2 regions of the Kitasatospora sp. NBC_01300 genome follow, and region 2 is predicted to be linked to the other one. Evidence: predicted binding sites of a transcription regulator. Region 2 holds the regulator's gene; the other holds the start of a gene.
The links. Region 2 encodes HspR, which represses chaperone genes until heat shock. Its sites were predicted from a motif close to TTGAGNNNNNNNNNCTCAA; they were not measured.

Region 1: the regulator HspR is predicted to act here: its motif matches at 1,927-1,945, upstream of lon (endopeptidase La).

What each region holds. Positions count from the first base shown of each region.
Region 1 is NZ_CP108408.1:2,874,093-2,888,836, reverse strand. It holds gene OG556_RS12710 (response regulator transcription factor) at 1-439, opposite strand, end outside; gene OG556_RS12705 (rhomboid-like protein) at 1,003-1,800, shown strand; gene lon (endopeptidase La) at 1,968-4,364, shown strand; gene OG556_RS12695 (GtrA family protein) at 4,444-4,986, shown strand; gene OG556_RS12690 (ROK family protein) at 5,005-6,225, shown strand; gene OG556_RS12685 (ABC transporter permease) at 6,296-7,348, opposite strand; gene OG556_RS12680 (MarR family winged helix-turn-helix transcriptional regulator) at 7,461-7,910, shown strand; gene OG556_RS12675 (MDR family MFS transporter) at 8,122-9,669, shown strand; gene OG556_RS12670 (hypothetical protein) at 9,773-10,021, opposite strand; gene OG556_RS12665 (anion permease) at 10,048-11,232, opposite strand; gene OG556_RS12660 (NlpC/P60 family protein) at 11,566-13,188, shown strand; gene OG556_RS12655 (FdhF/YdeP family oxidoreductase) at 13,242-14,744, opposite strand, start outside.
Region 2 is NZ_CP108408.1:4,040,277-4,055,020, reverse strand. It holds partial or broken gene OG556_RS18070 (sugar phosphate nucleotidyltransferase) at 123-1,196, opposite strand; gene OG556_RS18065 ((Fe-S)-binding protein) at 1,504-3,726, opposite strand; gene dnaK (molecular chaperone DnaK) at 4,023-5,855, shown strand; gene grpE (nucleotide exchange factor GrpE) at 5,852-6,487, shown strand; gene dnaJ (molecular chaperone DnaJ) at 6,726-7,883, shown strand; gene OG556_RS18045 (heat shock protein transcriptional repressor HspR) at 7,891-8,415, shown strand; gene OG556_RS18040 (hypothetical protein) at 8,617-9,624, shown strand; gene OG556_RS18035 (hypothetical protein) at 9,708-9,881, opposite strand; gene OG556_RS18030 (hypothetical protein) at 10,358-10,873, shown strand; gene OG556_RS18025 (LuxR C-terminal-related transcriptional regulator) at 10,881-11,867, opposite strand; gene OG556_RS18020 (hypothetical protein) at 11,860-11,994, opposite strand; gene OG556_RS18015 (LuxR C-terminal-related transcriptional regulator) at 12,085-13,074, opposite strand; gene OG556_RS18010 (TDT family transporter) at 13,655-14,744, opposite strand, start outside.

The DNA of each region.
Region 1 (14,744 bases), 1.2 Mb from region 2:
CGGGCGTGCGGGCCGCCTGCTGGGCGCGCTCGACGCGGCGCAGCAGCACGTTGACCCGGGCGGCCAGTTCGCGCATCGAGAACGGTTTGGTCATGTAGTCGTCGGCGCCCACGCCGAGGCCGACCAGCAGGTCCGTCTCGTCGTCGCGCGCGGTCAGCATCAGCACCGGCACCGGGCGCTGCGCCTGGATCCGGCGGCACACCTCAAGGCCGTCGAAGCCGGGCAGCATGATGTCGAGGACCACCAGGTCCGGCTGCCAGGTGTGGAAGCCGTCGACCGCGCCCGGCCCGTCGTGGGCCACGGCGACCTTGAAGCCCTCCGCGCCCAGCCGGGCCGCGATCGACTCCGCGATCGTCGGTTCGTCCTCCACCACCAGCACTCTGCGTTGGCTGCTCACCGTGCCGCCGCTGTGGTTGTTGTCCTGCTGAAGTTCTGTCACGGTCACGCCACCGCCCCCAGGGCTGCGGGCCGGCCACCTGTGGGGATGGCGGGCTCCGCTCGTAGTCTTGTTCCGTCGTGGACTGTGCCGGGTCCGCCGTCCCGTCGTGCGTGCGGGTCGGCGGGCGGATTGTCGCCCGCCCACTTCTCCCGCGCACTTCGCAGCGTACGGACAGCGGATGCCTCCCGGCAGGTGGACCGGACGTTTCCGGCCCGTGGGCCGGCCGTCGGGCCGCCCTCGGAGCCCACTGCACGAGTGGGCACGGGCCGATACCTTACCCGGCGATTTTTCTCTGCGTAACGGTACGTATGCAGTCGAGTTGACGCCAAGTCGCCGGTCAGAGCCCCTGTCGGCGCGCTCACCGGAAGAAGGTCTGGACCAATATCAGGAATCCGGTCGACCGGTTTCCTGACGGTCTTCACCGGCTTTTCTCAGATGCCTCTCAGAACCTCGACGTAACGTGGCCACGACAACGCCCCGCAGGGCGGGATCCGCGGCGCGCGCCGGTACGTTGGGCACCTGGGTGAGGGGCCGGTGGCTGCCGGCGTGGAGCGGAGGGCGGCATGGCTGGACTGCGGCGAGGTGCCGGACGGGTCGGGGCGTCGACCGCCGGCCCGCCGTACGGGATGCTCCGGCACGGTCTGCGCACCGGCGTCGTCGAGTGGCTGCTGGCGCGGGTGCCGACACCCCGGCGGAACCCCTTCACCCTCGGCTACCTCGCCGTGGTGGGCGCCACCACGACCTTTGCCAAACTCGCCGATCCGGAACTCGTGCAGCGGCTGCAGGAGGCCTCCAGTTCCGACGGCCACAACCTCCTGCAGCACCCCCTGCGCGCGCTGGTGCTCAGCGGCTTCTGGGTGGCCGGCGAGGTGTGGATGCCGTACCTGTGGGGATTCGCCGTCACCCTCGCGCCGCTGGAGCGCCGGATCGGCCCCGCCCGGGCGGCGGCGGTCTTCGCGATCGGGCACGTCACGGCCACGCTGCTGTCCCAGGGTGTGGTGATCACCGCGGTGGAGACCGGGCGGATGGAGGCCGGGGCGCTGGACTACCTGGACATCGGCGTCAGTTACGGCGTGCTCACCTGCCTGGGCGCGGTGGCCGGGCTGCTGCCGTGGCGCGGGCGGCTGGTCGCGCTCGGCGGCGCCGGGCTGCTGATCGCCGAGCAGATCCTCACCGAGCGGGACCTGGTCACCGCCGTGGGACACCCGGCCGCGGTGCTCACCGGGGTGGCGCTGTGGCGCTGGCTGCGCCGGGCCCAGGCCCGCCGGCCGCGGCCGAAGCCGCGGACGCGCCGGGTCGAGGCGCCGGCCGCGGGCTCCTCGCCCGCGCCGGGCGGCGCTCCGGTCCTGGACGTGCGCTGACCCTTCCGGGCGCCGCCCCCGGACGCTTTTGACGGCACTTCCCGCGCCCTTCCCCTGCTCGCTCCACACCCCCTCCTGTTCGCTCACGGCGAACACCGCCCCGGGAACATCCGGCGCGCGCCAGGCCTTAGTCAGGTCGACTCAACTTCACTGACTGGGGAGAGATCATGGCATCGACGTCCACACCGCTCACCCTGCCCGTGCTGCCGCTCGACGACGAGGTCGTCCTGCCGGGCATGGTCGTCCCGCTGGACCTCAAGGACACCGAGGTGCGCGCCGCGGTCGAGGCCGCCCGCGCGGCGGCCACCGGCACCGGCAAGCCGCAGGTCCTGCTGGTCCCGCGGGTGGACGGCTCGTACGCGGCGGTCGGCACCCTGGCCACCGTCGAGCAGGTGGGCCGGCTGGCCGACGGGGAGCCGGCCGCGCTGGTGCGCGCCGTGCGCCGGGTCCGCATCGGGGCCGGCACCACCGGCCCCGGCGCCGCCCTCTGGGTGGAGACCACGCCCTTCCGGGAGTCCGCGGTGGACACCCCGGTGGCCGGCCGGGCCGCCGAGCTGGTCAAGGAGTACAAGGCGCTGTCCACCCAGTGGCTGCGCAGGCGCGGCGCCTGGCAGATCGTCGACCGGGTGGCCCAGATCGAGGGCGTCGGCGAGCTCGCCGACAACATCGGCTACGCGCCCTTCGCCACCGCCGAGCAGAAGCTCAAGGTGCTGCTGGAGGCCGACCAGGTCGCCCGCCTGGAGTACGCGCTGACCCTGCTGCGCGACCACCTCGCCGAGGAGGAGGTCAACGACACCATCCGCAAGGACGTCGAGGAGGGCGTGGCCAAGCAGCAGAAGGAGTTCCTGCTCCGCCGTCAGTTGGAGGCCGTCCGCAAGGAACTGGCCGAGCTCAACGGCGACCCGACCGACGAGGAGGGCGACTACCGCGCCCGGGTCGAGGCCGCCGACCTGCCCGAGAAGGTCCGCGACGCGGCCCTCAAGGAGGTCGACAAGCTGGAGCGGGCCTCCGAGCAGTCCCCCGAGGGCCCCTGGATCCGCACCTGGCTGGACACCGTCCTGGAGCTGCCCTGGAGCGAGCGCACCGAGGACGCGTACGACATCGCCGGCGCCCGCGCGGTGCTGGACGCCGACCACGCCGGCCTGGCCGACGTGAAGGACCGCATCGTCGAGTACCTCGCGGTGCGCAAGCGCCGGGCCGACCAGGGGCTCGGGCTGGTCGGCGGCCGGCGCGGCGGCGCGGTGCTGGCGCTGGTCGGCCCGCCCGGCGTCGGCAAGACCTCGCTCGGCGAGTCGGTGGCCCGCGCCATGGGCCGCACCTTCGTGCGGGTCGCGCTCGGCGGCGTCCGGGACGAGGCCGAGATCCGCGGCCACCGGCGCACCTACGTCGGCGCGCAGCCCGGCCGGCTCGTGCGGGCGATCAAGGAGGCCGGCTCGATGAACCCGGTCGTCCTGCTCGACGAGATCGACAAGGTCGGCTCCGACTACCGGGGCGACCCGGCCGCCGCCCTGCTGGAGGTGCTGGACCCGGCGCAGAACCACACCTTCCGGGACCACTACCTGGAGGTCGAGCTCGACCTCTCGGACGTCGTCTTCCTCGCCACCGCCAACGTGCTGGAGGCCATCCCCGAGCCGCTGCTCGACCGGATGGAGCTCGTCCGCCTCGACGGCTACACCGAGGACGAGAAGGTCGTCATCGCCCGCGACCACCTGCTCCCGCGCCAGCGCGAGAAGGCCGGACTCGGCGGCGACCAGGTGAGCGTCGACGAGGCGGCGCTGCGCCGGCTGGCCGGGGAGTACACCCGGGAGGCCGGCGTGCGGAACCTGGAGCGCTCGATCGCCCGGGTGCTGCGCAGGATCGCCGCCCAGGCCGAACTCGGCGAGCGCGAACTGCCCGCCGCGATCGGCCCGGACGACCTGCGCGCCCTGATCGGCCGGCCCCACCACGTGCCGGAGGCCGCCCAGGCGCCGGCCGAGCGGCGCACCGCCGTCCCCGGCGTGGCCACCGGCCTCGCCGTGACCGGCGCCGGCGGCGACGTCCTCTACATCGAGGCCTCGCTCGCCGACGCCGAGACCGGCGGCACCGGACTCACCCTCACCGGGCAACTGGGCGACGTGATGAAGGAGTCCGCGCACATCGCGCTCTCCTACCTGCGCTCGCGCGGCGCCGAACTGGAGCTGCCGGTCACCTCGCTGCGCGACCGCGGCGTGCACCTGCACGTCCCCGCCGGGGCCGTCCCCAAGGACGGGCCGAGCGCCGGCATCACCATGACCACGGCGCTCGCCTCGCTGCTGTCCGGCCGCAAGGTGCGCACCGACCTGGCGATGACCGGCGAGGTGTCGCTGACCGGGCGGGTGCTGCCGATCGGCGGGGTGAAGCAGAAGCTGCTCGCCGCCGACCGGGCCGGCGTCACCACGGTGATCATCCCCAAGCGCAACGAGGCCGACCTGGACGACGTCCCGGCCGAGGTGCTGGAGCGGCTCACCGTCCACCCGGTGGCGGACGTGCGGGAGGTGCTGGAGCTGGCCCTGGAGCCGGCCAAGGTCCTGGCCGCGGCGGCCTGACCGGGCCGCGCCGGGTCGACGGGAGGACCGGCGGGAGCATCGACGGGAGGACGGCGTCTGCGCGTGCCACACTGCGGAGATGCCGTCCCCCACGCAGCGCGCCCTGGCCCGGGTGCCGGCCCGGCTGCGTCCGTTCCTGGTGCGGCACCGCAGGCTGGTGAAGTTCCTGCTGGTCGGCGGCGCCTGCTTCACCCTCACCCTGGTCATCGACTTCGAGCTGAAGTTCACCGTGCTGGAGCACAAGCCGGTGGTCGCGCTGACGGTCGCGACGGTGATCTCGACCGTCGTCTCCTACGTGCTCAACCGCCGCTGGGCCTTCCGGACGGCCGGGCACCCGCGCGAGGCACTGCTGTTCTTCCTGGTCAGCGCCATGGCGATCGCCGTCAACGACCTGCCGCTGGCACTCTCCCGCTACGCCCTGGACCTGCGCGAGCCGTACGTCGGCCCGTTCGTCCAGGAGACCGCGGACTTCCTCAGCGGGATGGTCGTCGGCACCTTCGCCGCGATGCTGTTCCGCTTCTGGGCGATGCAGCGGTGGGTCTTCACCCGGCCCGCCGAACGGGCGCACCCGAGGTACGAACCCGGTTACGCTGCACCCGAGATGCCACGGGATGCGCCATAAGGCCGTGAGGTGAGGGTTATGCGCGGGGAACCGGACGCGGTTCGGAGCGGGCCCGCCAGCCAGCAGGGGATGCGCCGGGCCAACCTGGCCCTGGTGCTCGGGGTGATCGCGCGCGCCCCGCGCTCCCGGGCCGAGGTGGCTGCCGAGACCGGGCTGACCAGGGCCGCCGTCTCCTCGCTCGCCGAGCAGCTGATCGCCGGCGGCCTGGTCGTCGAGGAGGGCCCGGCCACGCCCAGCGGCAAGGTCGGCCGCCCCGGCACCGCGCTCGGGCTCAACCCGCTCGGGCCCGGCGGCCTCGGCGCCGAGATCGGCGTGGAGCACCTCGGCGCCTGCGTGGTCGACCTGAGCGGCGAGGTCCGGACCTGGCGCCGCCGCGAGGTCCGCAACCGGGGCCGCCGGCCCGCCGCGGTCATGGCCGACCTCGCCGAACTGCTGCACGCGGCCGTCGCCGAGTCGGGCCTGCGCCCGGCGGGGCTGACCCTGGCCGTCCCCGGGCTGGTCGGCACCTCCGGCGGGGTGCTCCAGCGGGCCGCCAACCTGGGCTGGCGGGACGTCCCGCTGGCGGCCGAGCTGCGCCCGGCGCTGCGCGCGGCCGGCGCGGCCGAACTGGCCGAGCTGCCGGTCGAGGCGGACAACGAGGCCAACCTGGGCGGGCTGGCCGAACGGTGGCTGGGCGGCGGCCCGGAGGACTTCCTGTACGTCTCGGCCGAGGCCGGTGTCGGCGCGGCGATCGTGGTCGGCGGGCGGCTGCTGCGCGGGGCGCGCGGCTACGCGGGCGAGTTCGGCCACGTACCGGTCCACCCGGACGGCCACCGCTGCGCCTGCGGCGCGCACGGCTGCCTGGAGCAGTACGCGGGAGAGGCGGCCGTGCTGCGGGCGGCCGGGCCGGCGGGCGCGCGGGGCGACTGGGTGACGCTGCTCGCCGGGCGGGCCGGGGCCGGGGACGGGCCGGCCCTCGCGGTGCTGGCCGGGGCCGGTTCGGCGCTGGGCATCGCGGCCGCCGGGGCGGTCAACCTGCTGGACCCGGCCGAGGTGGTGCTGGGCGGCGGCTACGCCCGGCTGGCGCCCTGGCTGCTGCCGGCGATGCGGGCCGAGCTGGCCGCCCGGGTGACGGTGCGGCCCTGGTCGGACGAGCGGCTGACGGTGTCCCGGCTGGGCCGGCGCGGGCCGCTGTTGGGCGCCGCGGTGGGCGTGGTGCGGGCGGTCGTCGCGGACCCGGGCCGGCTCGCCTGCGGCTGACCTCCCGGCCCCGGACGCACCCGAGCCCCCGGCCGGGCGGCCGGGGGCTCGGGGTGGGCAACGCGGGGGGTCAGGCCTCGGAGGACGCCTCGGCGGCGACGATCTCGCGGCCGCCGGAGCGCGGGCCGCGCAGCACGGCCAGGTAGGCAACGCCGATGCCGACCAGCGCCCAGACCACCAGGACCACGATCGGCATGGCCAGGTTGGTGGAGCCGAAGTAGGCGATCGACTTGGTGGCACTGGTCCCGGCGCCGTTCGGGATCAGCGAGCCGATGGCCCGCCAGAACGGCGGCATCATCGGTGCCGGGTAGACGCCGCCGGCGCTCGGGTTGCCCAGCACCACGAAGATCAGCACCGCGACGCCGATGCCGATGACGTCGAACAGGCACTGCAACGCCATGGTGAACGCGCCGACCGTGAACACCACCAGGGCGCCGATGCCGGTCAGGGCCAGGATCGAGCCGGGCAGCGCGTCCAGCACCGGTCCGGCGATGATCGTGCCGCCGAGGCCGGCGCCGACCGAGTACAGCGCCAGCACGCCGAGGCGGATCAGCAGGCGGTGGACGTTGGCGGGCTTGGAGCCGGCGCTGATGCCGAGGATCGAGGCGACCAGGTAGCCGCCGACGCACCAGCCGATGACCAGGTAGAACGCGGAGAGGCCGTTGGTGTCGCCCTTGGCGAGCGGCACGACGTCCTCGACCTTGACGGTGCGGCCCTGGGACTTGTCCAGCGCGGTGGTGATGGACTCGGCGGCCTTGGCGGCGGAGGTGCCGCGGGCGCCGCCGACCAGCAGGGTGTCCTCGGTGCCGGTCGGGTTCACGACCAGCGCGGCGTAGATCTTCTGGTCCTTGATCTGCTGGGTGGCCGTCTCGGCGTCCGGGGCGGTGACGGCCTTGACGGCGTCGTCCGGCACGGATTCCAGCCCCTGGACCAGCTTGGGGGTGACCTGCGGCGGGGCGACCACCGCGATCGACAGCTCGTGCGGGGCCGGGTGGTGCAGCGCCCCGACGTACGAGGTGATGAAGCCGAGCTGCAGCAGCAGCACGCCGATCACGAGCAGTGCCGCACGCGGTGTGACCGCGCCCTTCAGTTCAGCGACGAAACCCTGCCCCGGGGCGGCCATCCACATCTCCTTGTGTATTGGGGGAAAACGGATACTTCATACCATGAACTAGTTGGCTTGTCGCACCCCGCGCGCCGCGTTCCAGCCAGTGTGGCTGCGGGATACTGGCGCGGTGAGTGACGAGGAATCCCTGCTGGCGGTGGAGCGCGAGGTCGCGTTGATGTTCCGGCGGGGCCGGGCCAGAGTGGCGGAGCTCTCACGCCGGGTGCACCCCGAGCTGGAGGGGATGGCCTACAGCATGCTCGGCTACATCGAGCAGGCCGGGCGGGTGCGGGTGACGGACGTCGGCGTGCACTTCGCGGTCGGCAAGGCCACGGTGAGCCGGCAGATCCGGGCGCTGGAGGAGCTGGGCCTGGTGGCCCGGGAGACGGATCCGCTGGACCGTCGGGCCGCGCTGGTCTCGCTGACCGAGGACGGGCGGCGGCGCTACCTGGCGGCCCGGGACGTCCGGATGCGGCGGGTGCGGGAGCTGCTGGGCAGCTGGTCGCCGGAGGACGTGGACCGCTTCGCGGTGCTGCTGCACCGCTTCAACGACGTGATCGGGGAGCCTCCGGCGGAGTGACCGGGGGCCGGGCCGCGGGGCGGGGGCCGGTCCGCGGCGGCCGGGACCGGGTCCGGGGCGGTGGCCGGGGCGGTGGTCGGGGCGAGGACTTTACTTGGGCTTGAAGAAAGTTGCCTTAGTCAACCATCGGGCCTATGGTTGCGTAAGGCAACGATTTTTTCCTGCCCGCGCACCCCCCGCCCCCGCCCACTCCTCCCGCCGAAGGACCCAGATGACCGTCACAGCCGAGGCGACCGTCGGAGCCGCCGTCGACGATCAACCGATGACCCACCGGCAGGTGATGGAGGCGCTGTCCGGCCTGCTGCTCGGCCTCTTCGTGGCCGTGCTCTCCTCGACCGTCGTCTCCAACGCCCTGCCGCACATCCTCACCGACCTGCACGGCGGCCAGTCCGCCTACACCTGGGTGATCACCGCGGCCCTGCTGACCCTGACCGCCTCCACCCCGATCTGGGGCAAGCTCTCCGACCTCGTCAGCAAGAAGCTGCTGCTCCAGATAGCCCTGCTGATCTACATCGCCACCTCCGCCCTGGCCGGCCTCTCCCAGAACACCGCCGAGCTGATCGCCTGCCGCGCCCTCCAGGGCATCGGTGCCGGCGGTGTGGTCGCGCTGGGACAGATCTGCCTGGCCGCGATGGTCCCGCCGCGCGAGCGCGGCCGTTACAGCGGCTACTTCGGCGCGGTCTTCGCACTGGCCACCATCGGCGGACCGCTGATCGGCGGCGTCATCGTGGACACCTCGTGGCTGGGCTGGCGCTGGTGCTTCTACGTCGGCATCCCGTTCGCGCTGGCCGCGATCCTGGTGGTGCAGCGCACCCTCAAGCTGCCGGTGGTCAAGCGCAAGGCGAAGATCGACTACCTGGGCGCGCTGGTCATCACCGGCGCCGTCAGCCTGCTGATGATCTGGATCACGCTGGCCGGCACGAACTACGACTGGCTGTCCTGGCAGACCGCCGCGATGGTCGGCGGCGGCCTGCTGCTGGGCGCGCTGGCCGTGGTGATCGAGCGCCGCGCCGCCGAGCCGATCATCCCGCCGGACCTCTTCAAGTACCGCACCGTCACCCTGGCCGCGGTGGCCAGCGTGCTGGTCGGCGTCGGGATGTACGGCGCGACCACCTTCCTCAGCCAGTACTTCCAGCTGGCCCGCGCCAAGTCCCCGACCATGGCCGGCCTGATGACCCTGCCGATGATCCTCGGCCTGGCGCTCGCCTCCACCGTCGCCGGCCGGCTGATCACCAAGTACGGCAAGTGGAAGGCCTACCTGGTCGCCGGCACGGCGCTGCTCGCGATCGGCTTCGGCCTGCTCGCCACCGCCCGTGTCGACACCGACTACAAGCTGCTCTGCGTCTACATGGCGATCACCGGCATCGGCCTCGGCCTGACCAGCCAGAACCTGGTGCTCGCGGTGCAGAACACGGTGCCGCGCCACGAGCTCGGCGCGGCCAGCTCCGTGGTGACCTTCTTCCGCACCATGGGCGGCGCGATGGGCGTCTCCGCGCTCGGCGCGCTGATGAACAGCAAGGTGACCCACTACCTCGCGGAGAACCTGGCCGCCGCGCACATCCCGGCCGCGAGCGCGGCCGGCGGCGGGGGCATCCCGGACCTGCACAAGCTGCCCGCCCCGATCGTCCCGCTGGTGACGGACGCGTTCGGGCACGGCGTCGGCACCGTCTTCCTGTGGGCCGCGCCGTTCGCGGCGCTGGCCTTCGTCACGGTGCTGTTCATCCGGGAGACCGCGCTGAAGACCAGCCAGCAGGGCTGACTCCGGGCGGGGACGCGCGAACGGGCCGGGGAGTGTGGATCACACTCCCCGGCCCGTTCGGTTCGTCCCGCGCGCGGGACGGCGGGAACCGTCGGACCGCGCCCTACGGCGCGGCGATCAGGACCAGGCCGTAGACGACGGCCGCGGCGCAGAGGCCGAAGCAGGCGTAGGCGCCGGCCAGGGCCAGCCGGCCGCCGCCCGGCTCCTGGGCGGCCTCGCCCTCGCGGGCGCTCAGCGCGGCCTCGCGGCGGGACAGGGCCAGGATGCCGAGTGCGAAGACGGAGACCACGGCGACGGTGATGCCGAAGCTGGCACCGGCGGTCTGGGCCAGGGCGTTCCACTTGATGTGCATGGCGGGTGCTCCTCAGCCTGCGGCGCTCAGGCCGCGACCGTGGTCGAGGCGGGGGTGGGGGCGTTCGCGGGGGCGGCGGTGGCGGGGACTTCCACCGGGGTGACCTCGTTGACGTCGTTGACGTTGTCCGCGCCGACCGGCTGGCGGCGGGAGATCAGCCACATCGCGCCGGAGCCGGCCACCAGCACGGCGCCCACCAGGACGATGCCCCAGGTGCCCTGGCGGACCAGCAGCGCGGCACCGCCCGAGACCAGCGCGGCGGCCGGCAGGGTCAGCGCCCAGGTGTAGACCATGCGGCGCACCAGGCTCCAGCGCAGCTCGGCCTTCGGGCCGCCGAGGCCGGCGCCCATGATGCCGCCGGAGCAGACCTGGGTGGTGGAGAGGCCGAAGCCCATGTGCGAGGAGGTCAGGATGACGGTCGCGGCGGCCGACTCGGAGGCGAAGCCCTGCGGCGCCTTGATGTCGGCGAGGCCCTTGCCCATCGAGCGGATGATCCGCCAGCCGCCCATGTAGGTGCCGAGCGCGATCGCGGCGCCCGCGGAGATGATCACCCAGGTGGGCGGCAGCGCGCCGTGCGGCAGGGCGCCGACCGACACCAGGGTCAGGGTGATGATGCCCATCGTCTTCTGGGCGTCGTTGGTGCCGTGCGCGAGCGAGATCAGCGAGGACGAGAAGATCTGGCCGGTCTTGAAGCCCTTGGTGGCGGTGGCCTCGTTGCCCTTGCGGGTGATCGCGTAGGCCAGCTTGGTGGCGCCCCAGGAGGCCAGGCCGGCGACCAGCGGGGAGGCGATCGCCGGGATCAGGATCTTGGAGACGACGGTGTCGAAGTTGACGCCGTTCATGCCGACGCCGACCACGGTGGCGCCGATCAGGCCGCCGTACAGCGCGTGCGACGAGCTGGACGGGAGGCCGCGCAGCCAGGTCAGCAGGTTCCAGAGGATCGCGCCCGCCAGTGCGGCGAAGATGATCTCGGGGTGGATGCCGCTCTTCTCGTTGACGATGCCGCCGGAGATGGTGGTGGCGACCTTCACGGACAGGAACGCGCCCGCGAAGTTGAGGACGGCCGCGATGGTGACCGCGACCTTCGGCCTGAGGGCTCCCGTCGCGATGGAGGTGGCCATCGCATTGGCGGTGTCGTGGAACCCGTTGGTGAAGTCGAAGGCGAGCGCCGTGATGATCACAACGGCTACCAGGAACGAGATGTGTTCCATACCCAAACAATCGTCGTAGTTGTCGCACGGACGTTGGTGTCGTCGCGACCGTAGGTCTGTTTGGTAAACGGAAGGTGAACTGAGCCGGGAATCGTGGTTCCGCTGGTGTCCCGGCGGTGTCCGGAAGCTTTCGGAGGGGTGTCGGCGGTCGCGCTGAGCTGGACATTAGCGAAGTTCGCCCCGGTTCGCTCCGGTTTGCTGAGAGCTGTCTCACAGATCAACCGAGAATTAACCTCCCAGTCCGGATGCGCCCTGTTTCCGGTGAGTAACCCGTGGGAGGATCTGCGGGATCCGGGGACGCCGGTGACCGGCTGGGGCGGGGAGGACCAACCCATGGGTGGGGCTGCACAGCGCACTGAATCGGCAGTCGTACGGCCCTGGCTGCGGGCGGCACTGCGCTGCGGAGCCGCCCTCGCGGCCGCCGCGCTCGCCCTCCCGCTCGCCGCCCAGGCCGCGTACGCCGCCCCCGATCCGGGCTCCTCGATCACCGCGGCCAGCCCGGGCGACGACCCGCTCGCCGCCGCCAAGGCCACCCTCGGCCCGCTGCTCGACCAGCTGCACACGCTCTACCAGAGCGCCGAGACCGCCACCGAGCAGTACAACGGCGCCGTCGCCAAGGTCGCCGAGCAGCAGGCCGCGCTCACCGACCTCCAGGGTCGGCTGGACCGCCAGCAGAAGCAGGTCGACGCCGGCACCGACATCGCCTCCCAGCTCGCCGCCGCCCAGTACCGCAACGGCGCCGCCTCCGCCTACGCCGAACTGCTGCTCTCCAAGGACCCGTACGAGGCCGTCACCATCGCGGAACTGCTCACCGCCGCCAGCCGCTCGCAGTCCGAGTTCCTGGACCGGCTGAAGACCGACCGCGAGGCCCTCGCCGGCCTGACGAAGCAGACCGAGGACGCGCTCAAGACCTCCCAGACGCTGGTCACCCAGCAGGACGCCGCCAAGGCCAAGGTCGCCACCGACCTCGCCTCCGTCGAGCAGCTGGTCTCCTCGCTCACCGGCGCCCAGCGCACCGAGCTGGAGAAGCTGGAGAAGGCCAAGGCCGACGAGGCCCAGCTCCTCTTCCTCGCCTCCGGCGTCCTCGGCAAGGGCGAGCGCACCCCGTCGGTGGCCGGCCGCGCCGCTGTCGCCTTCGCGCTCGCCCAGCTCAACAAGCCGTACCTGTGGGGCGGCACGGGGCCGGACTCCTACGACTGCTCGGGCCTCACCTCGCAGGCCTGGCTGCACGCCGGGCTGCCGATCCCGCGCACCAGCCAGGAGCAGTGGGCCCAGCTCCCGCACATCGCGCTGAACCAGCTGCGCCCCGGCGACCTGGTCATCTACTTCGAGGGCGCCACGCACGTCGCGATGTACATCGGCGGCGGGCTGGTCGTCCAGGCACCCCGGCCGGGCGCCGTCATCAAGGTGTCGCCGATCGGCTCGATGCCGATCCTCGGGGCGGTGCGGCCCGACCCGTCCGGCGCGGCGGACGAGGCCGGCGGCAGCTGGAAGGTGCCCGACCTGCCCGCCGGCTGGGACGCCGTCACCCCGATCGCGCCCAGCCCGGCCAACCAGGTCCCGACCGCCCCGGCCCCCGGCACGCCCGCCAACCCGCCGGCCACCACCCCGGGCACGCCGGCCACCACCCCGGGCACGCCCGCGGACACCGGCACCGGCACGCCGTCCGGCACCGGAACGCCCACCGATCCGGGCACGCCGTCCGGCACCGGCACCACCGCCCCCGGCACGCCCACGCCGACCCCGACGCCGACCCCGACCGGGACCGGCACGGGCACCCCGACCGGGACGGGCACCCCGGCGCCGACCGGCACGGGCCCGGCGACGCCCGCCCCGACCGGCACCGGCACCCCGGGTTCCACCGGCACCAGCACCGGCACCGCCGCCGCCAGCGGCTCGGCGAGCGCCGGGGCCCCGGGCAGCGCCACCGCGACACTGCCGCTCGGCAGCAACTGAGTCACGGCGAAGGCCGCCCGGCGTCCACGGACACCGGGCGGCCTTCGCGTGCGTCACGCCGGGGCGCCGGTGTCCGGCTCGAAGCGGACGACCACGGCCTTGGAGGTCGGCGTGTTGCTGATGTCGGCGGTGGAGTCCAGCGGGACGAGCACGTTGGTCTCCGGGTAGTAGGCCGCCGCGCCGCCGCGGGCCGCCGGGTAGTGGACCACCCGGAAGTGCGGGGCGCGCCGCTCGACGCCGTCCCGCCACTCGCTCACCAGGTCGACGAAGTCGCCCTCGGCCAGGCCGAGTTCGGCGGCGTCGGCCGGGTTGACCAGGACCACCCGGCGGCCGCCCTTGATACCCCGGTAGCGGTCGTCCAGGCCGTAGACGGTGGTGTTGTACTGGTCGTGCGAGCGCAGCGTCTGCAACAGCAGGCGGCCCGGCGGGACCTCGGGGGCGGTGAGCGGGTTGACGGTGAAGTTGGCCTTCCCGGTCGCGGTGGGGAAGGTCCGGGAGTCGCGCGGGCCGTGCGGCAGGGTGAAGCCGCCGGGGCGGCGGACCTTCTCGTTGTAGTCCTCGAAGCCGGGGACGACCCGGGCGATCCGGTCCCGCAGGGTGTCGTAGTCGGTGGCGAAGTCCTCCCACGGCACGGTGTCCCCGGGGCCGAGGACGGCGCGGGCCAGCCGGCAGACGATCGCGGTCTCGGAGAGCAGGCCGGGGGCGGGCGGGCGCAGGCCGCCGCGCGAGGAGTGCACCTGGCCCATCGAGTCCTCGACGCTGACGAACTGGGCGCCGGCGCCGGTGACGTCCCGGTCGGTGCGGCCCAGGGTGGGCAGGATCAGCGCGCGGGCGCCGGTGACCACGTGCGAGCGGTTGAGCTTGGTGGAGACGTGCACGGTCAGCCGGCAGCGGCGCATCGCCGCCTCGGTGACATCGGTGTCCGGGGTGGCCGCGACGAAGTTGCCGCCCATCGCGAAGAACACTCCGACCCGGCCGTCGCGCATCGCCCGGATGGTGTCCACCGAGTCGAGGCCGTGCGCGCGCGGCGGCTCGAAGCCGAACTCCTTGCCGAGCGCGTCCAGGAAGGCCGTCGAGGGCCGCTCGAAGATGCCCATCGTCCGGTCGCCCTGGACGTTGCTGTGCCCGCGCACCGGGCAGACCCCGGCGCCCGGGCGGCCGACGTTGCCGCGCAGCAGCAGGAAGTTGACCACCTCGCGGATGGTCGGGACGGCGTGCTTGTGCTGGGTGAGGCCCATCGCCCAGCAGACGATGATCTTCCGGGAGCCCAGCACCAGTCGGCCGAGCTCCTCGATCTGCTCCCACGGCAGGCCGGTCGCGGCGAGCACCTCGGCGCGGTCGGTCGCGCCCGCCTGGGCCTCGAACTCCTCGAAGCCGTGGCAGTGTTCGGCGACGAAGGCGCGGTCGACGCCGTCCTGCTCCAGGATCGTCCGGTTGAGCGCGCGGAACAGCGCGAGGTCCCCGCCGAGGCGGATCTGCAGGAACAGGTCGGTCAGCTTGGTGCCGTGGCCGACCAGGCCGCGCGCGTGCTGCGGGTTCTTGAAGCGCTCCAGGCC
Region 2 (14,744 bases):
CCGACGACGCCGCCGACGGCCCGGCGACAGCGGCCCGGCCCGGGGTCCTACCGCTGCGCGCTGACCGAGGGCCCGTGCACCGCGGCGGCCGCGGCGGTGCCGGCCGGGCAGCCGCCCGGGCCGGCCGAGGTGCGGACCGCGCCGACCGGCAGCAGGGTGCCGCAGGCGATCCGGATGCCGTTCGGCAGCTCGTTGTCGGATTCGACGATCGCGCCGTCGCCGATCACCGCGCCGTCCAGCGCCGAGCGGGCGCCGACGGTGGCGAAGGCGCCCACGATGGAGTCCTTGACCAGGGTCTCCGGGCCGACCACCGCGCCCGGCAGGATCACGCTGCCCTCGACGATCGCGCCGGCCTCGACCACCGCGTTCGCGGAGACCACGGTGCCGCCGCTGAGCACCGCGCCGGGGTGGACGGTGGCGCCGGGCAGCAGCAGGGCGTCGCCGGTCGGGCCGGGGACGGCCGGGGAGTCGACCTTGCCGAGCACCAGGTCGGCCGAGCCGCGGACGAACGCGGCCGGGGTGCCGAGGTCGAGCCAGTACGAGGTGTCGACGACGCCGCGCAGCAGCGCGCCGGTGGCCAGCAGCTCGGGGAAGGTCTCGCGTTCGACGGACACCTCGCGGCCGGCCGGGATGCGGTCGATGACGGACCGGGTGAAGACGTAGCAGCCGGCGTTGATCTGGTCGGTGACGATCTGCTCGGGCGTCTCCGGCTTCTCCAGGAACTCCAGCACCCGCCCGCTCTCGTCGGTCGGGACGAGGCCGAAGGCGCGCGGGTCCTCGACCCGGGTGAGGTGCAGGGTGACGTCGGCCCCGGCGGCCACGTGGCCGTCGCGCAGGCCGGCGATGTCGACGCCGGAGAGGATGTCGCCGTTGAAGACCAGCACGGGTTCGTCGGGGCCGCAGGTCAGCCCGGACGCCGCGTTGCGGATCGCGCCGCCGGTGCCCAGCGGCTCGCGTTCGGTCAGGTAGACCAGCTCGATGCCGTACGGGGTGCCGTCCTGGAAGTGGTCCTCGAAGACCTCGGCCAGGTACGAGGTGGCCAGCACGACGCGGGTGACGCCGGCGGCGGCCGCGCGGGCCAGCTGGTGGGCGATGAAGGGGACGCCCGCCACCGGCAGCATGGGCTTGGGGGTGTGGGTGGTCAGCGGACGCAGTCGCGTGCCCTTACCACCGACCAGCATGATCGCCTCGGTCATGGTCTGCGCTGTTCCCCTTGTGCTCTGCGGCCCGGCCCGGCGGGCCGATACCTCCGTCGGTGGTCTGGACCCGTCCGGCCGTCCGGAACGGGTCGACCGGCGCGAGGCCGGTCTGCCGCCTACTGTATTTCCTCCCAACGGGCGGACACTCAGGCGGCCGTGCGATTGGCACCACTCCCCTACGAGTCCCGCCCCGGATCCGCCCCCGGTCCGGCCCGTCCCGGCGCCCCAAAAGCCCGGCCCGGCGGGCGCTCTCGCGGCGACCACCGGGCCGGGCAGTTGTAGCAGAACTGTCGAACAGAGGACGCTACGCGTCCACCGTCGCAGGCTCCTCGGCGGCGGCCGGCGGAGTCGCCTTCACCGAGTCGAGCAGCAGCTGGGCGACGTCGACCACCTTCAGGTGCTCCTTGGCGGCGCCCTCGTTCTTCTTGCCGTTGACCGAGTCGGACAGCATCACCAGGCAGAACGGGCAGGCGGTGGAGACGATGTCCGGGTTGAGGGACAGCGCCTCGTCCACGCGCTCGGTGTTGATCCGCTTGCCGATGCGCTCCTCCATCCACATCCGGGCACCGCCGGCGCCGCAGCAGAAGCCGCGCTCCTTGTGCCGGTGCATCTCCTGCTGGCGCAGACCGGGGACCTTGTCCATGATCTCGCGCGGCGGGCTGTAGACCTTGTTGTGGCGGCCCAGGTAGCAGGGGTCGTGGTAGGTGATCAGGCCCTCGACCGGGTTGACCGGGACGAGCTTGCCCTCGTCGATCAGGTGCTGCAGCAGCTGGGTGTGGTGGATGACCTCGAAGTGGCCGCCCAGCTGCGGGTACTCGTTGGCGATGGTGTTGAAGCAGTGCGGGCAGGTGGCGACGATCCGCTTGACCGGCGCGTCCTCCAGGGCCGCGTTCAGCGTCTCGACGTTCTGCGCGCCGAGCATCTGGAAGAGGAACTCGTTGCCCAGCCGGCGGGCGGAGTCACCGGTGCAGGACTCCTCCTTGCCGAGGATGGCGAACTTCACGCCCGCGGTGTGCAGCAGCTCGGCGAAGGCCTTGGTGGTCTTCTTGGCGCGGTCCTCCAGGGCGCCGGCGCAGCCGACCCAGTAGAGGTACTCGACCTCGGCGGGGTCGATGTCCTCGCCGATCACCGGCACTTCGATGCCGGTCTCCTTCTTGAGCTCCTTGACCCAGTCCAGGCGGGCCTTGGTGGCCATGCCCCACGGGTTGCCCTTGTTCTCCAGGTTCTTGAGCATCGTCCCGGCCTCGGTCGGGAACGAGGACTCGATCATCACCTGGTAGCGGCGCATGTCGACGATGTGGTCGATGTGCTCGATGTCCACCGGGCACTGCTCGACGCAGGCGCCGCACGTGGTGCAGGACCACAGGACGTCCGGGTCGATGACGCCGTTCTCCTCGGCGGTGCCGATCAGCGGGCGCTCGGCCTCGGCCAGGGCGGCCGCCGGAACGTCCTTGAGCTGCTCGGCGGTGGCCTTCTCCTCGCCCTCCATGTCCTTGCCGCCACCGGCCAGCAGGTAGGGCGCCTTGCCGAAGGCGTGCTCGCGCAGGCTCATGATCAGCAGCTTCGGCGAGAGCGGCTTGCCGGTGTTCCAGGCCGGGCACTGCGACTGGCAGCGGCCGCACTCGGTGCAGGTGGAGAAGTCGAGGATGCCCTTCCAGGAGAAGTGCTCGACCTGGGAGACGCCGAACACGGCGTCGTCGGCCGGGTCCTCGAAGTCGATCGGCTGACCGCCGCTGGTCATCGGACGCAGGGCGCCGAGCGCGGTGCCGCCGTCCTCCTCGCGCTTGAAGTAGATGTTGAAGAAGCCGAGGAAGCGGTGCCAGGCCACGCCCATCGAGGGGTTGATGCCGATGGTGGTCGCCCACGCGAACGAGATGCAGATCTTCAGCATCGCGAACAGGTAGATCAGGTTCTCCAGCGTGCCGTGCGACAGGCCGCCGAAGGCGGAGACCAGCGGGTACGAGACCAGGTGCTCGGGCCCGTACGAGTCGACGCCGTTGAGGGCGCCCTCCAGGGCGCGCAGCATCAGGATGCAGAGGCCGATGCCGAGGATCGTGTACTCGACGTAGAAGGCCTGCCAGGCGATCGAGCCGGCGAAGCGGGACTTGCGGCCGGACCGGGACGGCAGGCTGAGCAGCCGGATCACGATCAGCGTCGCGATGCCCAGCGTGGTGAGGGTGCCGACGAGCTCGACGAAGAGCTGCCAGAGCATCCAGTGGCCGATGATCGGCAGCGCGAACTCGGCGTCGAAGAGCTGGCCGAAGGCGTTGACGATGGTCAGCACCAGGCTGAAGAAGCCGACCGCGACGAACCAGTGGGCGATGCCCACGATCCCCCAGCGGTTCATCCGGGTGTGTCCGACGAACTCGACCGCGACGGTCTTCACCCGCTGGGCGGGCTGACCGAAGCGGGTGGGGTCCGGCTGGCCGGTCCGTACCACTTTGTAGATGTACAGCGCCGCACGGGCGGCGAGCGCGGTGCCGATCACGAACGTGACCAGCGAGATGACGATCGCTGCTAGCTGCATCGGCTCTCCGTCTCCTGCGGCTTGCTGTTGAGCGGTCTTTGAACGGTCTTGCGTGGAACGGATTGTACTCGCCGGTAACTTGCCGGGCCGACGGCCCGGACATTACCGCCCACCACCAGTACTCCAGAAGGTTCCCAAGCTATGGCGGCAGTCACGTGGCGCCACACGCCCCACGGCTGCGGGAAGGGGACCGCTCAGCAAAGTTGAGCGATGTCGACTCATCCCTGTTGACGGCACCCACCCGGTCATGCATCCTTGAGCCTGTAAAGCTCAACTCTTCCGTGGAGGTATTTACGATGGCACGCGCGGTCGGCATCGACCTCGGTACGACGAACTCGGTCGTCAGCGTTCTTGAGGGTGGCGAGCCCACCGTCATCACGAACGCCGAGGGCGCGCGGACCACGCCGTCCGTCGTCGCTTTCGCGAAGAACGGCGAGGTCCTGGTCGGCGAGGTGGCCAAGCGTCAGGCGGTCACCAACGTCGACCGCACCATTCGCTCGGTCAAGCGCCACATGGGCACCGGGTGGAAGATCAACCTGGACGGCAAGGACTTCAACCCGCAGCAGATCAGCGCCTTCGTGCTGCAGAAGCTGAAGCGGGACGCCGAGGCCTACCTGGGTGAGACCGTCACCGACGCCGTCATCACCGTTCCGGCGTACTTCTCCGACTCCGAGCGCCAGGCCACCAAGGAGGCCGGTGAGATCGCGGGCCTCAACGTCCTGCGCATCGTCAACGAGCCGACCGCGGCCGCCCTGGCCTACGGCCTCGACAAGGACGACCAGACCATTCTGGTCTTCGACCTCGGCGGCGGCACCTTCGACGTCTCCCTGCTGGAGATCGGCGACGGGGTCGTCGAGGTGAAGGCCACCAACGGTGACAACCACCTCGGTGGTGACGACTGGGACCAGAAGGTCGTCGACCACCTGGTCAAGGTCTTCCAGGCCGGCCACGGCGTCGACCTGTCCAAGGACAAGATGGCCCTGCAGCGTCTGCGCGAGGCCGCCGAGAAGGCCAAGATCGAGCTGTCCTCGTCCTCCGAGACCTCGATCAACCTGCCCTACATCACGGCCTCCGCCGAGGGCCCGCTGCACCTGGACGAGAAGCTCACCCGCGCCCAGTTCCAGCAGCTCACCTCCGACCTGCTGGAGCGCTGCAAGGTCCCGTTCCACAACGTGATCAAGGACGCCGGCATCTCGCTCTCCGAGATCGACCACGTCGTCCTGGTCGGCGGCTCGACCCGCATGCCCGCCGTCGCCGAGCTCGTCCGCGAGCTGACCGGCGGCAAGGACGCCAACAAGGGCGTCAACCCGGACGAGGTCGTCGCCATCGGCGCCGCGCTCCAGGCCGGTGTCCTCAAGGGCGAGGTCAAGGACGTCCTGCTGCTCGACGTCACCCCGCTGTCCCTCGGCATCGAGACCAAGGGCGGCATCATGACCAAGCTGATCGAGCGCAACACCACGATCCCGACCAAGCGCTCCGAGATCTTCACCACGGCCGAGGACAACCAGCCGTCGGTGCAGATCCAGGTCTACCAGGGCGAGCGCGAGATCGCGGCGTACAACAAGAAGCTGGGCATGTTCGAGCTGACCGGCCTGCCGCCGGCGCCGCGCGGCCTGCCGCAGATCGAGGTCACCTTCGACATCGACGCCAACGGCATCATGCACGTCGGCGCGAAGGACCTCGGCACCGGCAAGGAGCAGAAGATGACCGTCACCGGCGGCTCCGCGCTGCCGAAGGACGACATCGAGCGCATGATGCGCGAGGCCGAGCAGTACGCGGAGGAGGACCACAAGCGCCGCGAGTCCGTCGAGACCCGCAACTCCGCCGAGCAGCTCGTCTACTCGACCGAGAAGTTCATCGCGGACAACACCGACAAGCTCCCCGCCGACGTCAAGACCGAGGTCGAGACCGCCATCGGCGAGCTCAAGGAGGCCCTGAAGGGCGAGGACATCGCGAAGATCCGCGAAGCCTCGGAGAAGGTCTCCACCACCGCGCAGAAGCTCGGCCAGGCGCTGTACGCCAACGCCGACGCCGCCGCCCCGGCCGGCGAGTCCACCCAGGCCAAGGACGACGACGTCGTCGACGCCGAGATCGTGGACGACGAGAAGCCCAAGGGCGGTGCGGCATGACGGACAAGCCGCAGGGCGGCAAGCCCGGCGACGACTCCGCCGCCGACGAGGCTGTGATCAAGGCCGCTGAGGAGGCTGCCGCAGCCGGCGCCGCCGACTCCGGCTCCGGTGCGGGCTCCGACGAACTCGCCGCTGCCAAGCGGGAGTCGGCCGAGCGCACCGCCGACCTGCAGCGCCTGCAGGCCGAGTACCAGAACTACCGCAAGCGGGTCGAGCGCGACCGGCTGACGGTCCGCGAGATCGCGGTCTCCAACATCCTGGAGTCCCTGATCCCGGTGCTCGACGACATCGGCCGCGCCCGCGAGCACGGCGAGGTCACCGGCGGCTTCAAGTCCGTCGCCGAGTCCCTGGAGACGGTCGTCGCCAAGCTGGGCCTCCAGCAGTTCGGCAAGGAGGGCGAGCCCTTCGACCCGACCATGCACGAGGCGCTGATGCACAGCTACTCCTCGGACGTCACCGAGGACACCTGTGTGCAGATCCTCCAGCCTGGCTACCGCATCGGCGAGCGGATCATCCGCCCCGCCATGGTCGCCGTCGCGGAGCCCCAGCCGGGCACCCAGACCACGGCCGCGCCCGACGGCGAGGCGAAGTCCGGGGACGCGGACAAGTCCGACGGTGGTTCGGACAGCTGACAACCTGTGACAGCTGACAACCAGTGCGCTGCGGAGTCGTACGCCGGCCAGTACGGCGGCCGGCTCCGCAGCGCGCTGTCAACAGCGCCAGGTGAAGCGGCTGTTGACAGCGCAGCGACGATGGACATCGGGAGGTGGCGGCAGCTATGAGCAAGCGCAGCGAGCGAATCGTTGAAGAACGAATCGCCGAAAGGCGTGTGTTGCGCGGGGCGGCTGCCGAGCGGAGCGAGGTGGACGCATGAGTGGCAAGGACTACGTGGAGAAGGACTACTACAAGGTCCTCGGCGTGCCCAAGGACGCCACCGCCGCCGAGATCAAGAAGACCTACCGCAAGCTCGCGCGCGAGTTCCACCCGGACGCCAACAAGGGCGACGCCAAGGCCGAAGAGCGTTTCAAGGACATCTCCGAGGCCTACGACGTCCTGTCCGACGAGAAGCGCCGCAAGGAGTACGACGAGGCCCGCAGCCTCTTCGCCAACGGCGGCTTCCGGGCCGGCGGCCCCGGCCAGGGCAACGGCAGCTACAACTTCGACTTCGGCGACCTCTTCAGCGGCAGCCAGAACACCGGCAGCGGCGGGCTCGGCGACGTCTTCGGCGGGCTCTTCAACCGCGGCGGCGGCCGGCAGGCCCAGCCCCGGCGCGGCGCCGACGTCGAGACCGAGGTGACCCTCGCCTTCGACGAGGCCGTCGACGGTGCGACCGTCCCGCTGCGGATGACCAGCCAGGCCCCCTGCCGCACCTGCAACGGCACCGGCGCCAAGTCCGGCACCACCCCGCGGGTCTGCCCGACCTGCGTCGGCGCCGGCACCGTCAGCCGCGGCCAGGGCGCGTTCGCGCTCTCCGAGCCGTGCAAGGACTGCCGCGGGCGCGGCATGATCGTCGACGACCCGTGCGTCGACTGCCACGGCAGCGGCCGGGCCAGCTCCGCCCACACCATGCAGGTCCGCATCCCGGCCGGCGTCCAGGACGCCCAGCGCATCCGGCTCAAGGGCAAGGGCGCCCAGGGCGAACGCGGCGGACAGCCCGGCGACCTCTACGTCACCGTGCACGTCGGCCCGCACCCCGTCTTCGGGCGCAAGGGGGACAACCTCACCGTCACCGTCCCCGTCACCTTCCCCGAGGCCACCCTCGGCGCCACCATCGAGGTGCCCACGCTGAACGGGCCGGCCGTGAAGCTGAAGCTGCCCCCCGGCAGCGCCAACGGCCTCACCATGCGCGCCCGCGGCAAGGGTGCCACCCGCAAGGACGGCACCCGCGGCGACCTCCTCGTCACCGTCGAGGTCGTGGTGCCGCGGCACGTCACCGGGGACGCGCTGAACGCCCTGGAGCAGTACCGCGAGGCCACCGCCTCCGACGACCCACGAGCCGCCCTGTTCCGGGCGGCGAAGGGAGCGTGACGACCAGATGATCCCCGACAGCCCCATCGGCCCCGGCATCGGTGAAGGCCTGCCCGGCATCGGCTCCGGCCTGCCCGGCGACGGCCGCCGCACCCGGCGGCCCGCCGCCCCGCCGCAGTACGTCCTCACCGAGGACACCCCGGTGTACGTCATCTCCGTCGCCGCCGAGCTCTCCGGCTTGCACCCGCAGACCCTCCGCCAGTACGACCGCCTCGGCCTGGTCAGCCCCGACCGCACCGCCGGCCGGGGCCGCCGCTACTCCGCGCGCGACATCCAGCAGCTGCGCGAGGTCCAGCGGCTCTCCCAGGACGAGGGCATCAACCTGGCCGGCATCAAGCGGATCATCGAGCTGGAGAACCAGGTCACCGCGCTCCAGTCCCGCATCGGCGAACTGGTCGACTCCCTCGAAGGCGCCACCAGCGCCCTCCAGCAGCGCGAGGCCGCCGTCCACGCCTCCTACCGCCGCGACCTCGTCCCCTACCAGCCCCCCACCCAGTCCAGCGCCCTGGTCGTCTGGCGCCCCAAACGCTGAGACTTGGCTGAACACCTCCGGCCGCCGGCTCCCCTCCGCCCGGGGGGTGCCGGCGGCTCGGTCTTGGTGAGAGGGTGCTGTCAGCAGACACACATCGAGGCTGCACGTCGACTCCGGCCCGCGTGAAAGGCGCCTATGATCCCAGCCGGGACCGACCTGTCCAGCCCTCGTCCGGATCTGTACAACACCAAGGAGCCGCAAATGCCAGAGACGGCCGAGCCAGGGCTCACGTCAGGCGGGCTTGGTGTTCTCTCGGCCGATGCCCGGAATCTCTATCTCCACGTGGTCGGCAATCATGGCCGACTTACGCGCCAAGAGCGTGTAAAGGCCGAGACCAAGCATCTGCAAGAACTCCTCGATATCGGCCTGCTGGTGCCCGACACGGACGAGGACGATGTGCTCATCGCGGTCGACCCCCAGCAGCTTTCCGTCGGCCTCATCGCGTCGTGGCAACGCAAGGCGCTCGACCTCCTGTCCCGGGCGGAGGAACTGCCGACCGACTTGAAGGAGTTGGCAGAGGCCTTCAACACCCCGATGCAATCCGGTGGAAGTATCGAGTACGTCCGGGGAAAGGCCCTCATCAACCAGCGGCTCAGCCAACTGGCGAACAGTTGCACCGAGGAGTTCCTCGCCGCACAGCCCGGGGGACCCCGCCCGCCGGAAGCCCTCGCCGGAAGCCGTGACCGTGACCTCGCGCTGCTCCAACGAGGTGCGTTGGCCCGGACGATCTATCATCCGAGCACCCGCTACCACCCGGCCACCCGGGACTACGTCCTGGCGATCACCGAAGCGGGCGGACACGTCAGAACTCTTGACGAGCCGTACGCCAGACTCATCATCGTCGACCGGCGGACCGCGATCATCCCGGTCGCGGACGATCTGAACGTCGCGGCGTTCATACACGACCGCGCCATTATCAGCTTCCTCGTCTCCGAGATCTTCGAGCGGCACTGGAGCCACGCGCTGGAATTCGACGGCGCCCGCGTCGTCCCGCAGCAGGTGATATCAAGCCTGCGACAGACGATCATCGACCTTTTGCTCAAAGGCACCAGCCACCGCGTGATAGCCCGCAGCCTCGGGATCAGCGAGCGCACTCTCGCACGCCACATAGCGGACATGAGAGAGGACTACCAGGTGGATTCGCTCTTTCAGCTGGGCTACGTCCTCGCTCGCGCCACTCAGCACCGGGATCCGGACGGCCCTGCCTAGGTCGTCGAACCGGACGGCCCGACCCCGCGTCGCAACGCGGGATCCCGGCCAGGCCCACCCCCGACAACCCAACTGGCCCCGCCTCAGGTCCAGTTGCTGTCGTTCTCCAGCGTCATGACGCCGGTCTTCGCCTGCTGGGTCACCGAGGCCCCTCGATCCACCGAGCCGCCCTCGGAGGCCTGGAACTGAGCGCCACCGGCCAGTACGGCGATAACCACAGCGACCGTGGCCGCCGCGATGCGAACGTGTCGGATCATGCGAGGCACGCGATCACACCTTCCAAATAGTCGCAGTGTCGAGACAAATTGAGGACGTGTCCTCCAACCGCCCACATAATGCCGCAGTATCGACGTAGACGCCACAGCCCCCCTTCGGGGGGAGTGCGTCATCTCCATGCCAGGCATGGAGATGCCACCGTGCGGGAGTGGACTCGGTCCCCGGCAACGATGGACGATCAGTTCGCTCCCGATGGTCCCGGCAAGCTCACCACACTTGCCGATGTACCTTCAATCCAGTCCTTTACCTACTCATGTCGAGTGCCCGCCGAGCGGCTCTCGACATCGCCTGCCTGCTTACCCACCGGGCCCGGTGAACCCGGTCAGCCACTCCCCCGGAGTCGACAATGAGTGAGCCCTACCTGCGAGAGCACGCTGGACAGGCCCCCGAGGGCCGGCGTGCACGTGTGTTTCTGGCCGCGCCGCTGATGCGGTTGACCGGGCCGGCGGACAGTGTGGTGACGCTCGCCAGCCGGACGCGGCTGACGACGCTCCGTACCACCCTGCTCCGCAGCGGTGCCGCCGTGTACAGCGCGCACCACAGTGACGCCTGGACCGTCGCCGGGCAGGCGCCGGAGCCCCGGGTGCCGTCCGACTTCCGGGCCCTGCAGTCCGCGGACCTCGTGTTCGCCTACGTCGGGGCGCCGCTGTCGGCCGGGGTGAGCCTGGAGCTGGGGTGGGCGTCGGCGCTGCGGAAGCCGATCGTCCTCCTCGTCGACGAGGCCATCACGCACAACCCGCTGATCGCCACCATCGAGCAGGTCGCCCCCGTCCTGCCGCTGGTCTTCGACGACACCTGGTCGCAGGAGGCCCTCAACCACACCGTGGAGACCGCGCTCGACTGGGCCGGCATGGCGCTGTCCCTGCGCGAGGGCTTCTGGACCGCCCCCGGTGAGCAGTTCAACGTCCCCCGGCAGCAGCCCCCCGTCGTCGGCCGGACCGGCTACTGGCCGACCAGCGCCGCCACCGGCTGAACAGCGCTCACCCACCGGACTCCCCGCTCCTGGTCCGGGCTCCCCGCATCTGCCAGCCCAGTTGGAACAGCGTCTCCGCGTCGTACAGCTCACGCAGCCGGGCGATGTGACCGGCGATCGTCCGCTCGCTCAGCCCCAGACGGCTGGCGATCGCCCGCTGCGTGAGCCCCTGCGCGAGCAGGCGGCCGACCTGCTCGTGGATGGTGGGCTCCGCCCCGCCGACGGCGAGCACGGCCCAGTTCACGCCCTCGGCCTGCCGCCAGTGCAGTTCGAAGTCCCGCACCAGGAAGTCGACCACGGCCGGATCCTCGACGAAGGCCGCGCTGCTGTGGTCCGAGGCGGCGGGGATCACGGCGACGGCCCGACCGAAGATCATCAGCCGGGTGAACGGGACCGGTAGGACCCTGATCGCGGCGCCGAGCTCGGTCGACCTGGCAGCGAAGGCCACCGTCACCGGATCGAGTCGGGCTGACACCTCGTAGATCGTCCGCAGCGTGCCGCCTCGTGCGAGGTGGCGTCGGCTCTGCTCCAGCCCGTCGTCCAGGTGCTCCACAGGACGAGCACCCCCGGGCTGCATGGCGAGGGCCTCACTCGGATGGTCGTTCTGCACCTGGGCGATCCGGTGGCGGATCTGCAGCATTCCAGCGACGTACTCCACCCCGGGCGAACGCTCGGGGTGGCAGCGCGGCACCGCGTCGTAGGCCTGGGTCAGGTCGTCCAGCATCCTCGGCAGAAGTGCCGCCCGAGTGATCAGCCGGGCTCCCTCCTCGCGGAGTTCGGTGCCGATCCGCTCACTGACTGCGCGTGGGTTCATCGCCGAGTAGACGCCGTCCACGGCCCGCAGGACGAGCAGGCCCAGGTCGGTGAGCTGCTTCAACGCCGCCTCGTCCTCGGGGCGGGTCTCACCCACCCGGATCCGGCCGCCCTCGCCCAGGATCGCCCGGTAGAGATCACGGGCGGCGTCGTCGAGGAGGTCGAGTACGGGCTCAGGCACCGCGATCTCCCCTCATCTGCCGGACGAGTCGGAACAGCGCCTCGGCGTCGTGCGGTTCGCGCGGCCGGGCGATGTGGCCGGCCACCGTACGCTCGCTCAGGTCGAGTCGGGTATGAGGTTCGGTCACGGGGATCCCCCCGGAGCTGCCCGCCGAGGTGGAAGCGGGTGCGGGCGCGGGGCTGGCCGGTCGGCCGGGGCCCGCCCGGCGGGGCCGGGTTCATCGGTCATCGCGGGCGCCTCTCATCAGCCAGCCGAGTTGGAAGAGGGTCTGGGCGCCGTGGCGGTCGCGGAGGCGGGAGATGTGGGCGGCGACGGTGCGTTCGCTGAGGCCGAGGCGGGTGGCGACGGCGCGCTGGGTGAGGCCTCGGGCGAGGAGCCGGCCGACCCGGTCGGGGATGGTGCGGGTGGGGCCGAGGGCGGCGGAGGTTTCGGCGGTTTCGGCGCGGGCCCAGTCGCGTTCGAAGGCGCCGACCAGGAAGGTGATGGCGGCCGGGTCGGTGATGAAGGCGGCGGTGCTGTTGTCGTCGTTGGCGGAGATCACGGCGACGGTGCGGTCGAAGACGAGCAGCCGCTGGAACGGTTCGTCGAGGACACGGATGAGGGAGCCGTGCTGGGTGACCTCTTCGACGTAGGCGAGGGCGGGCGGGTCGGCGAGGGCGACCGGCTGGTAGATGGTGCGCAGGGAGCAGCCGCGCCGGAGCAGGTGGACGTCCTGGAGGAGGGCGACTTGCAGGCTGCTGGCGGGGCGGCGGCCGGGTTGGGCGGCGAGGACTTCGGAGCGGCAGTCGGAGGCGAGCTGGGAGATCCGCTGGCGGATGTGGACGTGGCCCTCGACGTGGACGGCGCCGCCGGCCCGGCCGGAGGGCCGGGGCATCGCGTCGTAGGCGCGGGTCAGGCCGTCGAGGGTGCCCGGGAGGTTCTCCGCGCGGACCAGCAGCCTGGTCGCCTCGCTGCGGAGTTCGGCGCCCAGGCGGTCGGTGACGGAGCGTGGGCTGACGGCGGTGTAGCAGTGGTCCATCGGGTTGGCGATGAGCAGGCCGAGGTCGACGAGCTGCTGGAGCGCGGCCTGGCCGGTGTCCTGGGTGTCGGTGAACGGGATGCGGCCGCCCCGGGCGAGGATCGCCAGGTACAGCTGCCGGGCGGCCTCGTCGGGTTCCTCGCCCGGTGGCTGTCCGTGCTGCGGCGCGACCGCCGGTTCCGCCGTCACGTCGCACACTCCCTGCCGGATGCTTCTCCCTCGTCGCCGCGCCCGCGCCGTCGGGCGCGGGGCTCGGCGGTCACGGTACCGGGCTCGACGTCGGCCCCCGGGGCCCGGGTGCCGTCGCACTCCGGGGTGTCCTGGGGGCCGCCGTCGCCACGCCCGTGCCTAGGCGCTTCCGTCGAGGCGGAGCAGCAACGCCTCGTCGGCTCCGGTTCCGGGGGGCCATCACCACACATGGCGCCCCGACCGGCGCTCTCCCCCCCGTTTCACGCGTGCGGGACGTTGCACCCGTGGTCAGTTCCGAAGAGCAAGTCGCCACCATCGGGCTGCGGTGCCCGGACGGCCTGGCGTGACTCCACCCTCACAGCGTGACGGCCGGTGAACAAGTGTCGCCCGAGTGCAGGTTCGCGCAATTGCAGCTATCTGCACGAGGGGTGCGGCGGGAGGGGTCGAGCGGCGGGCCGGGTTCCGGTAAAGGCCGAGGCCAGCGCGGTGACCGGGCGGTGACCGCCCGTACGGTCGGTCGGCGGTGCGCGGTCGGGCCGCGGGTGCGGGTTCCTGCAACGGCGGCGGGCCGCGGGAGGGGTCAGGCGCGCCCCAGCAGGCGTCCCCGGGCGAGCCCGGCGGCGGTCCCGCCGGCGGCGAGCATCCAGGCGGTGGCCAGCAGCAGGTAGAGCCCGGTGGCGATCGCGGTGAAGCCGCCGAACCCGGTGTGCCGGGCGAGCGCGGAGGCGCCGGTGACGCAGGTGCCGATCGGGAAGGTGTACGCCCACCAGGTCATCGCGAACGGCATGCCGGCCCGGCGGGCGCGCAGGTTGGCGGTGAGTGCGACGGCCAGCCAGAGCATCGCGACGCCGAGCACCGCGACGCCGTACAGCTCGGCGAAGGGGAGCATGGCGGGGGCCAGCGCGGGCAGCACCGGGCGGGCGGCGTCGGCGAGTTGGTGGACGGCGGTGACGGACTGGCCGAGCGGGCCGAGCACCAGGAACAGCGAGGGGGTGAGCACCAGGGTGGGCAGCTTGCTGTGGAACAGCCCGGTGAAGACCACCGGCAGCAGCACCAGGGTGGCCAGCAGGCCGATCCCGAAGAGGGCCCAGCAGGCGTACAGCATGGCCTGCTGCGGCAGCCCGGCCGGCAGGTGCGGGATGAGGGCCGGGCCGGTGGCGGAGGCGACCAGCGGGGCGACCACCGGCAGCAGCCAGGTCGGGTTGGCCTCCAGGGCGGAGACCGGGTGCCGGGTGATCATCAGGTACGGGATGCCGCCGGCGACGGCCAGCGCGTACAGGGTGCCGACGCCCCACAGCACGGCGTCGACGGCGACCGCGGGGCCGGTGCCGATCACCCGGGAGCCGAGCAGCAGGGTGCCGAGGCCGACCGAGAGCAGCGCCATCGGCGGGCAGCCGTAGAAGACGGCGGTGGCCGGGTTGTCCAGCAGCTGGGTGCGGGCGGCCTCGCGGTGCCGGGTGAGGTGGACCAGCCGGGCCGCGACCAGCACCAGCAGGGCGGCGAGTCCGAGCGCCCACATCACCTCGCCGAAGCCGATCAGCCCGGGCAGCCGGAGTGGCAGGACGGCCGCGCCGTTGCCCAGGATGGCGGTGCCCATGACGGCGGCGTACCAGTTGGGGCCGAGCTGGGCGAGGTCGAGGCGGGCACGCAGCGAGGTACGGGAGGGGCGG